DNA from 2 places in the Brevibacillus sp. M2.1A genome. Region 1 is predicted to be linked to the other one. Evidence: riboswitches for the same ligand, from Rfam matches in the RefSeq annotation. Region 1 holds a riboswitch; the other holds the start of a gene.

Evidence for each region. Region 1 has a riboswitch for cyclic di-AMP ahead of HP567_RS18470 (CAP domain-containing protein). Riboswitches for the same ligand answer to the same signal wherever they lie in the genome.
Region 2: linked by a shared signal. The riboswitch ahead of HP567_RS04795 (quaternary amine ABC transporter ATP-binding protein) and the one ahead of HP567_RS18470 (CAP domain-containing protein) in region 1 are both predicted to bind cyclic di-AMP.

The regions. Positions count from the first base shown of each region.
Region 1 is NZ_JABSUY020000001.1:3,845,284-3,850,284, forward strand. It holds gene HP567_RS18450 (2-phosphosulfolactate phosphatase) at 1-450, opposite strand, end outside; gene HP567_RS18455 (hypothetical protein) at 658-1,029, shown strand; gene HP567_RS18460 (cold-shock protein) at 1,196-1,399, opposite strand; gene HP567_RS18465 (rhodanese-like domain-containing protein) at 1,830-2,174, shown strand; cyclic di-AMP (ydaO/yuaA leader) riboswitch at 2,259-2,415, shown strand; gene HP567_RS18470 (CAP domain-containing protein) at 2,423-3,211, shown strand; gene HP567_RS18475 (hypothetical protein) at 3,276-3,428, opposite strand; gene HP567_RS18480 (homoserine dehydrogenase) at 3,529-4,539, opposite strand; gene def (peptide deformylase) at 4,536-5,001, opposite strand, start outside.
Region 2 is NZ_JABSUY020000001.1:963,955-968,955, forward strand. It holds gene HP567_RS04785 (ABC transporter permease) at 1-655, shown strand, start outside; gene HP567_RS04790 (ABC transporter ATP-binding protein) at 652-1,707, shown strand; cyclic di-AMP (ydaO/yuaA leader) riboswitch at 1,878-2,024, shown strand; gene HP567_RS04795 (quaternary amine ABC transporter ATP-binding protein) at 2,418-3,644, shown strand; gene HP567_RS04800 (ABC transporter permease) at 3,628-4,467, shown strand; gene HP567_RS04805 (glycine betaine ABC transporter substrate-binding protein) at 4,464-5,001, shown strand, end outside.

The DNA of each region.
Region 1 (5,001 bases):
TCCCCACCGTTCACCGCAAGCAATGACCGTTATCGTTCCTTTCTGCTGCTGTATGTATCTGGCTACGGATAGCGCATTACGCAAGCACGCAGCGACCACCCTCGCCCCTGTTTTCTTTGCCAACACGGTACAGGTCGATCCGTTTGGTGAGGGTAACACCACTCTACTTCCCACCGGAACCGTTTTCAGACAGGCTGGCGAAAGGGAGATTGGTTCGCCGCGTTTTCCAGCGAGCAGCGCTGCTTTTTGTTTGGCGAATGCAATGGCTGACTCATCCTGTACCTGATAAGGATAGACGATACCCCCACGTCCCGTTACGATATCTACACACGTACTGAACGAGAGTACATCGATAATAACGATCATATCCGATGCTGCTCCGACCTGTTCCACCCCTTCGTATCCCCAATCAAATCGAGCCGTATAGTCTAGTTGCTTGTATACAGGCATTTCTCCCAAACCCTCCACCGTCCTCTATCAAAAATAGTTACTCGTCCCCTTACGTTCGCCGTTACAAATCAAGACAAGAAACAATATCGTATTATTGTCCCACTAGATTACACAAGAATGGAGTGAACATGGATGTCTGAAATCGAATACGACGACGATCAAGGTAATACTGAAAGCAGAAATCACAGACGCCCAAGAAGAAATACGGTGAGAACGACTGGTATTTTGCAAAATAACCTCGCCCGAGCTGTCACTGCTCACCTCGACCTGGTAAACCTGAACACAGAAGAGGTTGAAGTACGTGTGCAAGTATTGAACTGGGGTAACGCCGTTACGCAAACGAATCCAGTTAGCACCTTGCTTGACATTACGCAATTTATCCCTGCGAATACTCGCACTGCTTTCAATGCGCTTGTCCCCGCTTCTTTCCACTATGAAGTTCGCCTTACCGTAGCAGAAAACAACAGAAATGTCCTTCTCACCACTTATGGCCGTACTTCTATCGGCGGCGGTCAAGTTGTTGGTCTTACCGTTCTTGACAGTCAATTCCAAACTGTCGATATCGAAACTTGTATTTAACTATTTTGCAGGAAGAAAATGAGGAATTATGGTGGGACGCCATAGTTCCTTTTTTAATGATTCGCATGCACGAATAGGCGCTGGGGACTATCCCAACGCCTTTTTACTTCTATGTTCTACGACAAAAAAACTGCCCTCGAAAGGACAGTTTCTTTTAAAAGGAGACTTACAGTTTTACTACGTTCTCAGCTTGTGGGCCACGGTTGCCTTGAACAATGTTGAATTGAACTTTTTGACCTTCGTCCAAAGTTTTGAAACCGTCACCTTGGATTGCGCTGAAGTGTACGAATACATCGTCTCCGCCTTCTACTTGAATGAAACCGAAACCTTTTTCTGCGTTAAACCATTTTACTGTTCCGTTCGTTTGCATCTAAAAAAACCTCCAAAAATTCAATTTGAATATGCTAGTCATATTTACCGAAGCAAATAAAGCTCACATATCATGAAGAAATACCAAATCATGTGCTGTGATACGCCTTCATGATATGTGAATTTTACTTACTTAGCAAATATATGAATGTCATAGGACGGAACTGCAAAATTAAAAACTAAACCTTTTGAAAACCTAAAACAATGAAAGCCCTTCCTCTCTTCCATCCTTGCGGCTCCGATGACCGCGCCAGTGTGAATCGGGGATTCAAAAATGTTATCCATCAGCATACAAACACCTCGATGAATGATTAGGTATCAATTTTTCAAGTAGCAACCTCATTCTACCATGGTTGTCCAATAAAAGCAACCGTTCAGCCTTATTCTGGACGAAGCGGTACTCTGTTACAATAGGATTGGGAGGGATTACATTGGAAAATCATATTTTGACAACCATTCAATTATCCGAAATGCTTGAAAAGAAAGTGCCTGTACTTTTATTGGACGTACGCGACTCCGAGAAATTTATTTCCGGCAGCCTCGTTCACGAAAACGCGTCGGCGCGAAACGTCCCTTATCTTCTTATGAAGGAACAGGACAAGCCACTTGATGAAGAAACCGAAAAACTCGCGCAAAATGTGCAGATCGTTACCTTATGTACAACAGGTAATAAAGCTCAAAAAGCTGCGGCTCTGCTTCGTGAGCATGGTTTTCATGCGAATGCATTGGAAGGCGGCTTAACTGCATGGAAGGAACAATCAAACAAAGCGAAATGAGCCTAATTTATCAACGATTCTAGCTAGTTGCCATATATTACTCCTTTATTTCGATTGGGATTGTCTGATATCGTTGTTCATGCCAAACGAAATAAGCCGAGACTTCCTCTTGAAAAGGAAGTGCGGGGGACTTTTTTGTGGATGAGTTATTCCACATTGGGGTGAATCGCCGAACTGGCGTAGGGTTGTTTCCTCAATCCGAATCCGACAACTAACCTCGTAGGCCAAAAAAAGGAGAGATTTGTTTAATGAAACGTTTTGGTTCTGTTACAATCGCGATGACTCTTGGTCTGGGCTTGGCTTTGACAGGGTTTGCTTCTTCTGCTTCCGCAGCATCTAACTGCCCATTGAAGAACGGACAATTCCAATTCAATGCGGGTCAAAATATGGGACAATTCCAAAAAGCACCAAATGCACAACAGTTCTTTAACTTTTTCCAAAAACAAGGCTTTGTTCCTGGCCAGCCACAAGCAGTACAGCCAATGCAACCTGTTAAGCAAGGACAAGCAACACCTGTACAACCTTGCCCGATTCAACCAGGAACTTTCCAACCAGCACCCGTACAACAAGCTCCAGCACAACCAGCACCAGTTCAAACGGCACCAGCACAACCTAGCAATAATGTCACTCAGCCTGCCGCTCCGGTAAATCAAGCGGATGAAGCTAAAACTGGTGATTTTGCGAAACAAGTCGCGGATTTGGTGAACCAAGAACGTGCAAAAGCAGGTCTCAAACCTGTTCAAATGGATGCGGCACTGTCCAAAGTAGCGTTGGCAAAAGCACAAGATATGTCTGCTAACAACTATTTTGACCACAACAGTCCAACGTACGGTTCTCCATTTGACATGATGAAGCAGTATGGCATTCAGTACTCGACTGCAGGCGAGAATATCGCCATGGGTCAACAGAGTCCACAAGAAGTTATGCAACAATGGATGAACAGTGAAGGCCACCGCCAAAACATTATGAACCCTGATTTCACAAAAATTGGTGTAGGCTTCACAAATGGCTACTGGGTACAAGAATTTATCGGGTAGAACACTGCCTGATAAACGAAAAGCCGGTGTCTCGTAATCGAGACCCGGCTTTTTCGTGTACGCGTTACTTTCGCTTCGCTTCTGCCGCCTGTTTTTTGGGGGTACAGCAGCTTTCCTGCTCATTGAGCAAAGCAACATCCTTTTGATTCATTTCTTGCTTCGTTGGGTAAGCAGATACTTGCTGCAGCTCGGCATTGACATCAGACGATTGTTTCATCCGTATGGCCCCCTCACCGTTATTGGTGGTACATCCCTAGTATGCACGCGGTTCTAAACGACTCATTCCTAAGGAACACTGGAAGCACATGCAAATGAACCTATCTGCTTATAATATGTTCAAGGTCTTTTAAGGCAGCCGCCGCTGCCGCCACAGGATCTGATTTTCCTCCAACGACCAATAAATCCCCCATGACATCTGTTTCTACCCGTATGGCTTTTGTCGTACCAGATACAGATGCAAATGGATGGGTAAGATCCACCGCACATAAATCTACTGCGACAGATACCGTGCCATTCGCTTCCTTTTGGATCGTTCCGATCAGCTTGGGAATCTTCGAGTGCTTTTTCCATGCCTCGATTTGTAACGAGGTTATTTCGCGAATACTTGCGCGTGTTATATCGGTTAGTTTTACTTGCGCATCAAAAGCAGCGTTTGCCAAGATCGTGAGCTTCGAAGCTGTATCCCATCCATCGATATCATAGGAAGGGTCCGGTTCGGCAATCCCCATCTTCTGAGCGAGCTCGACTGCTTCTGCACAGGTGAGCCCCTCTTCCATCATTTTTGTGAGCACGAAGTTTGTCGTTCCCGTAAAAATACCTTCGACGCGTTTTACTTCACAGCCTGCCAAGTTATACTGCAACAGATCGATCGTCGGCAGAGCTGCTGCTGTTGCTCCACTCCCTTTCAATGCGACGCCATGTTTTTTGGCAAGAGCGGCTAAGCCAGCATAATCGACTACAAGTGCGCCTTTTGAAATGGCGATCGCATGCATGGCATTCTCCAAAGCATAACGAATAAAAGTAAGACCGGGTCCGCCCTCTTTTTCAGATGGACCTGCCTCGATGAGCACGTCTGCTTGAGCTGACTTGATAAATTCCAGCGCGTTCCAAGATGGGTTCCTTGTTTGTTTTGTATGAGCATAGTCTGCCCATTTTCCCGAATCGATTCCGTTCTCATCGTAGAGGCCGGAAGCTGAACGAACGACTCCCACGAGTCTGACATCCGCTTGATATAGCTCGCGGTACCTCTCCCTTCGCTGCTCCAGCAGTCGAGCCACCTGCTGTCCTACTGTTCCGAAGCCTGTTAACATAATGTTCCAACGTTTCATGAGTCAATCTCCTTGCTGTTTATGCGTCGCTTATTTCCACCATTTTTTCTACTTTTATCTTGTATCCGGAGCAAATCCTTGCGATTCAGTTTCTTTCCTGTTTTCGCTGAGTAGATCTCTTCCGTATGATCAATAAACAATATTCCTTCCAAATGGTCCATCTCGTGCTGAATACACCGAGCCAGGAAATCTTCCGCTTCGATTGTCTTTGTTTGTCCTTGGCGGTTCAGCGTCTGAACTTTGACATAATTCGCCCGACGAACGATTCCAAAAACACCTGGTATCGAAAGACAAGCTTCTAGCCCTACCTGCTCACCGGATTTTTCCACCAACACCGGATTGATTAGTTCAATCAAGCCGCTACCGCAATCCATCACGACTAAACGCTCCGGGATGCCAATCTGGATCGCAGACAAGCCTGCTCGACCTTTCGCAGCGTAAATCGTTTGGGCCATATCATCC
Region 2 (5,001 bases), 2.9 Mb from region 1:
GTTTGACCATGTTGGAACGAGAGCGGCCATCGGCAATAGCCTGATGCTGGCCTGCTTGACTGGCGTCTTGTGCGTGGTGGCTGGAACATGGTTCGCTTACTGGCGCATCCATCGGCCTTCCTTTATGGGAAAAGTAATGGAAGGGGCTGTCGCTTTGCCGTATGCTTTGCCCGGTATGGTGCTTGGTCTGGCGATGATTTTAACGTGGATCGAGCCGATTCCCAGCTGGCAGCCAGGAATATATGGAACGGTTTGGCTCATTTTGATTGCGTATGTGACTCGCTTTTTGATCTTGCAAGTAAAAAGCAGTACGGTCTCCATTATGCAGGTGGGCAAGGAAGTAGAAGAAGCAGCACGGATCAACGGTGGTCGATTTTGGACGAGGTGGTCCCGGATATTGCTCCCGCTCTATGCACCGGGAATGGCAACAGGCTTGTTTCTAGTGTTCCTGACAGCATTTACTGAATTGACAATATCATCGCTTCTGTGGTCATCCGGTTCGGAAACGATCGGTGTCGTTATTTTTAGCTTTGAGCAGGCGGGATCAACGACTCATAGCACGGCCCTTTCTTCGTTGATCGTAGTGGCCATCCTGCTGGCTTTGACAATGGGCGGTTTATGGAAACGATATTGGCAACGGAGGATACAGGGATGAACAGTGCAAGAGTGAAGGGCGTTTCCAAAAAATTCGGAGATGTGACGGTGCTCCACCATCTGGATCTACAAATTGGACAAGGGGAATTCGTTGCTTTGCTCGGGCCGAGCGGCTGCGGAAAAACGACACTGCTTAGGCTATTGGCGGGTTTTGAATCGCCTACCAGCGGAGAAATCTGGATCAATCAAGAGTGCGTAGCGGACCAGGCAAGAAGAAAGCCGCCAGAGGAGCGGCGGATTGGTATGGTGTTTCAGTCATTCGCACTTTGGCCGCATTTGACTGTCTATGAGAATGTCGTGTTTCCGTTGCAACATCAAAAGCACGTGCCTGCCGCTTACAAAGATAATCCAAAGGTACGGGTGGCACAAATGCTGGAGATGGTCGGTCTTGGAGGAATGGAAGAGAGATTTCCCAATCAGCTCTCTGGTGGACAAAAGCAGCGCGTTGCTCTGGCGCGGGCCATCGTGTTTAACCCTACGCTGCTTCTGATGGACGAGCCATTGAGCAGTCTCGATGCAGAGCTGCGTATGCAAATGCGCAAGGAAATCCAATTTATTCACCGCGAGCTGGGGACTTCCATCGTCTACGTCACACACGATCAGTCAGAGGCACTGGCTATGGCGGATCAGATCGTCGTAATGAAAGGAGGCAGGGTGGAACAAGCAGGTAGCCCGCAGGATATATACTATTCGCCCCAATCGCCTTTTGTCGCCAAGTTTGTGGGACGGGCTAACTTCTTAAAAGGAAACTGGTCTTGCCCCAATACCTTTCTGTTGGAGAGGCAAGGAGAGCCAGCGGTACCGATTGCTGTTTCCCGCGACTTTTCTTCCTTTCACGCTCAGCAAATATTGCCGGTTCGTCCCGATCAGTTGAAGCTCGCAGCGTGGCAGCAAGGAATGGAAGGCGTTATCGGAAAGGTATCTCATGTGCAATTTCAGGGGCGAGAACTGCTTTATTCCATCCGGGTCGGGGAGGATGACTGGGAGGTTGTCACGGACATCAGTCAGCGCTTTTCCTATGAGGAGCGTGTATGCGTAGAGGTTTGTGTATAAAAAGGGAAAGATAGCCAAGTGATTCTTCAATTGGATGAGCATGAACCATCTAAATCAATGCGACTCATTAAGAAAGGCGCTATTCTGTTTGATTCAACGAAAATGAACGTTCACAATAACTGGAAGCGAGCGTATAATCAAAGTCACAATCACGATCAAATAAGCAACAAAACACAATACGGCCTAGTTCCGATATTCTCGGAAGCGGGGGAACCAATCTTTTGGGGTTAATCCTGAGTGATCAGGAGGGATGAGGAAATGTCTTCTCTGCCATCCTACCCGTCAGCTAACCTCGTCGGCCAAAGCAGGGAAGGTCATGAATGGATAAAGTCTAGGCATATAATGCGCAACAAGGGGACTCCTTGCGGGCGTGTGATAGGTCGATACAGGCTTTTTCTTTGGGACCTTTGTTCTGGAGAAAAAGAATGGATCGGCCTATTTTTTATGGAAATACCGACGAGCAGCTTACGCCGATACAACGTGAAGGGAGTGGTGTGGATCGCTGAGAGGCAGTCGGTACGACATAAACCGCTGACAATCGAAATCAGGAAGACAGAGTACAGGGAGTCCTGAAAATGGGCGCCAGGTATTACGTAAGCCTGCGGATTTTCTACACGAGTAAAAATCAAGCGTGCCTGCTTGGTTTTGCTTGAGTGTGGAAGCTTCGCGGGCTTTTTACATTTACGAAAAAACGAAGGATGAGGGATACCATGCCCAAAATGAAAGTCGATCGACTGACAAAAGTGTTCGGCAAGCAGCCCGAACTGGCCTTGAAGCTGCTGGCGGAAGGACGGACAAAAGAACAAATTTACAAGCAAACTGGCCAGTCCATCGGTGTCAATCAGGTCAGCTTTGAAGTCGAGGAAGGTGAAATCTTTGTCATTATGGGCCTGTCAGGCAGCGGCAAGTCCACCTTAATCCGACTGTGTAATCGACTGATTGACCCAACGAGCGGAAGCATCGAGATCGATGGGGAAGAGATCGTGGACATGAAGGCAGCAGCTTTGCGTGAGGTGCGGAGGAAGAAGCTCGGGATGGTTTTTCAAAATTTCGCCCTGTTTCCGCAGCGGTCGGTACGAGAAAACGTGGAGTTTGGTTTGGAGATTCAGCAAGTACCGCCAGGACTCCGGCAAGAAAGAGCACGGGAAGCACTTGCGCTCGTTGGATTAACCGAGTGGGAAAATGCGCACCCGGATCAATTGAGCGGAGGGATGCGCCAGCGGGTCGGTCTGGCGCGGGCGTTGGCTAATAATCCAGATATTCTCTTGATGGACGAAGCGTTCAGTGCACTGGACCCACTCATTCGAAAAGATATGCAGGATGAGCTGCTGGAGCTCCAGATGACGATGAAAAAGACGATCCTGTTCATTACACATGACTTGCATGAGGCGTTGCGACTGGGCGATCGGATTGCCTTTATGAAAGACGGGCAGATCATTCAGATCGGCCGCCCGGAAGAAATTATGGCAGACCCAGCGGATGAATTCGTGCGGAAGTTCGTGGAGGATGCCGACCTGTCCAGGGTGCTCGTTGCTGAAAATGTGATGAAACGGGCAGAAGCAATCACGCCTGACAAAGGGGCCCGAGTGGCGCTGCAACTCATGATGGATAATGGCGTGTCCAGCTTGTACGTCGTGGACAAAAAGCGCACACTGCTTGGCTTGATTACGGCGTATGACGTATCACTTGCGATTGGTACGGGAGATTCGCTGGAGGCAATCATGAAAACCGACCTCCCTACCGTTTCGCCTGACGCACGTCTGCACAGCTTGTTCCCGATGATGGCAGACCTGCACGTCCCGATTGCTGTAGTGGGCGACCAGCAGCGATTATTGGGTGTCATCGTAAAAGGAGCGGTGCTAGGCGGGCTGGTAGGCAAAGTCAATGTACAAGAGCATCAGAGAGCAGAGGTGATGAGTGATGGACGCCGTGCCTAAGCTGCCGATTGGCGGTTGGATGGAAGGGTTCGTGGAGGTGCTGGGCCAGTACAAAGGGGTATTGTTTGATCCGGTGGCTATCGTCATTTCCACGATGGTGACTTACTGTTCTACGGTTTTGGCAGAGATACCTTCGCTGATTCTCATCTTGTTGCTGGGGGCCGCTGCGTGGGTTTTTGCAGGGAGAGCGTCCATGGTCTTTACGGTTGTTGGACTTTCTCTCATCCACAACTTGGGGTACTGGGATGAAACGATGGAGACATTGGGACTCGTCCTCACTGCTACCATGATTTCGATCGTCATCGGGATTCCGGTGGGCATTCTTTGCGCGAGACACGATACGTTTCGCAATCTGGTTACGCCAGTACTGGATTTGATGCAGACGATGCCCGCGTTCGTTTATTTGATTCCCGCGATCTTTTTCTTCGGTTTGGGCGAGGTGCCGGGAGTTATTGCCTCCGTTATTTTTGCTTTGCCGCCAATCGTGCGTCTCACGAACTTAGGCATACGTCAGGTCCCAGCGGAAATGGAGGAAGCGGCGGACGCCTTTGGCGCAACTGGGTGGCAAAAGCTCGTGAAAGTACAACTGCCATACGCGAAATCGACGATCTTGGCGGGAGTCAATCAGTGCATCATGCTCGCCCTGTCGATGGTGGTCATAGCGGCTATGATCGGGGCGAAAGGCTTGGGTGCAGACGTATATCGCGCCGTATCGCAAGTGGATATAGGAAGAGGATTCGAGGCGGGGCTATCCATCGTGATCATCGCTATCGTCTTGGATCGACTTACCCAACATGCAGGAAAAAAGGAGAGAAATACATGATGAACAAAATGATTCCAGCTATATTGGCAGTCATGATGGGAGCGACAGCTTGGCTCGCAGGATGCTCTAGTCAAAACACAAACACACAAATACCGACAGCAACGGTGGTCGGTCCGATTCCTTCTGAGACGTCGGACAACGCGCTAGGAGAAAAGCTCGACTACAAAATCATCGGAATCGACGCAGGAGCAGGCTCGATGGTAAAGACAGAGGAAGTCATGAACCTGTATGGCTTGGATAAATGGCAGCTTGTCGAAGGCTCAGATGCCGCTATGACAGCAGCTTTGATCAAGGCGTACGAAGCGAAGGAACCAATTATCATAACGGGCTGGACGCCGCACTGGATGTTTAAAAAGATGGATTTGAAATACTTGGCGGACCCAAAGAACGGCTTTGGCGGAGCGGAACAAATCCATACCATCGTGCGCAAAGGGCTGAAAGAGGATCAGCCTGCTGCCTATCAATTTCTGGATAAGTTCTGGTGGGAGCCAGCCGATATGGAGTCGGTCATGGTTCAAATGATTGACGGAAAAG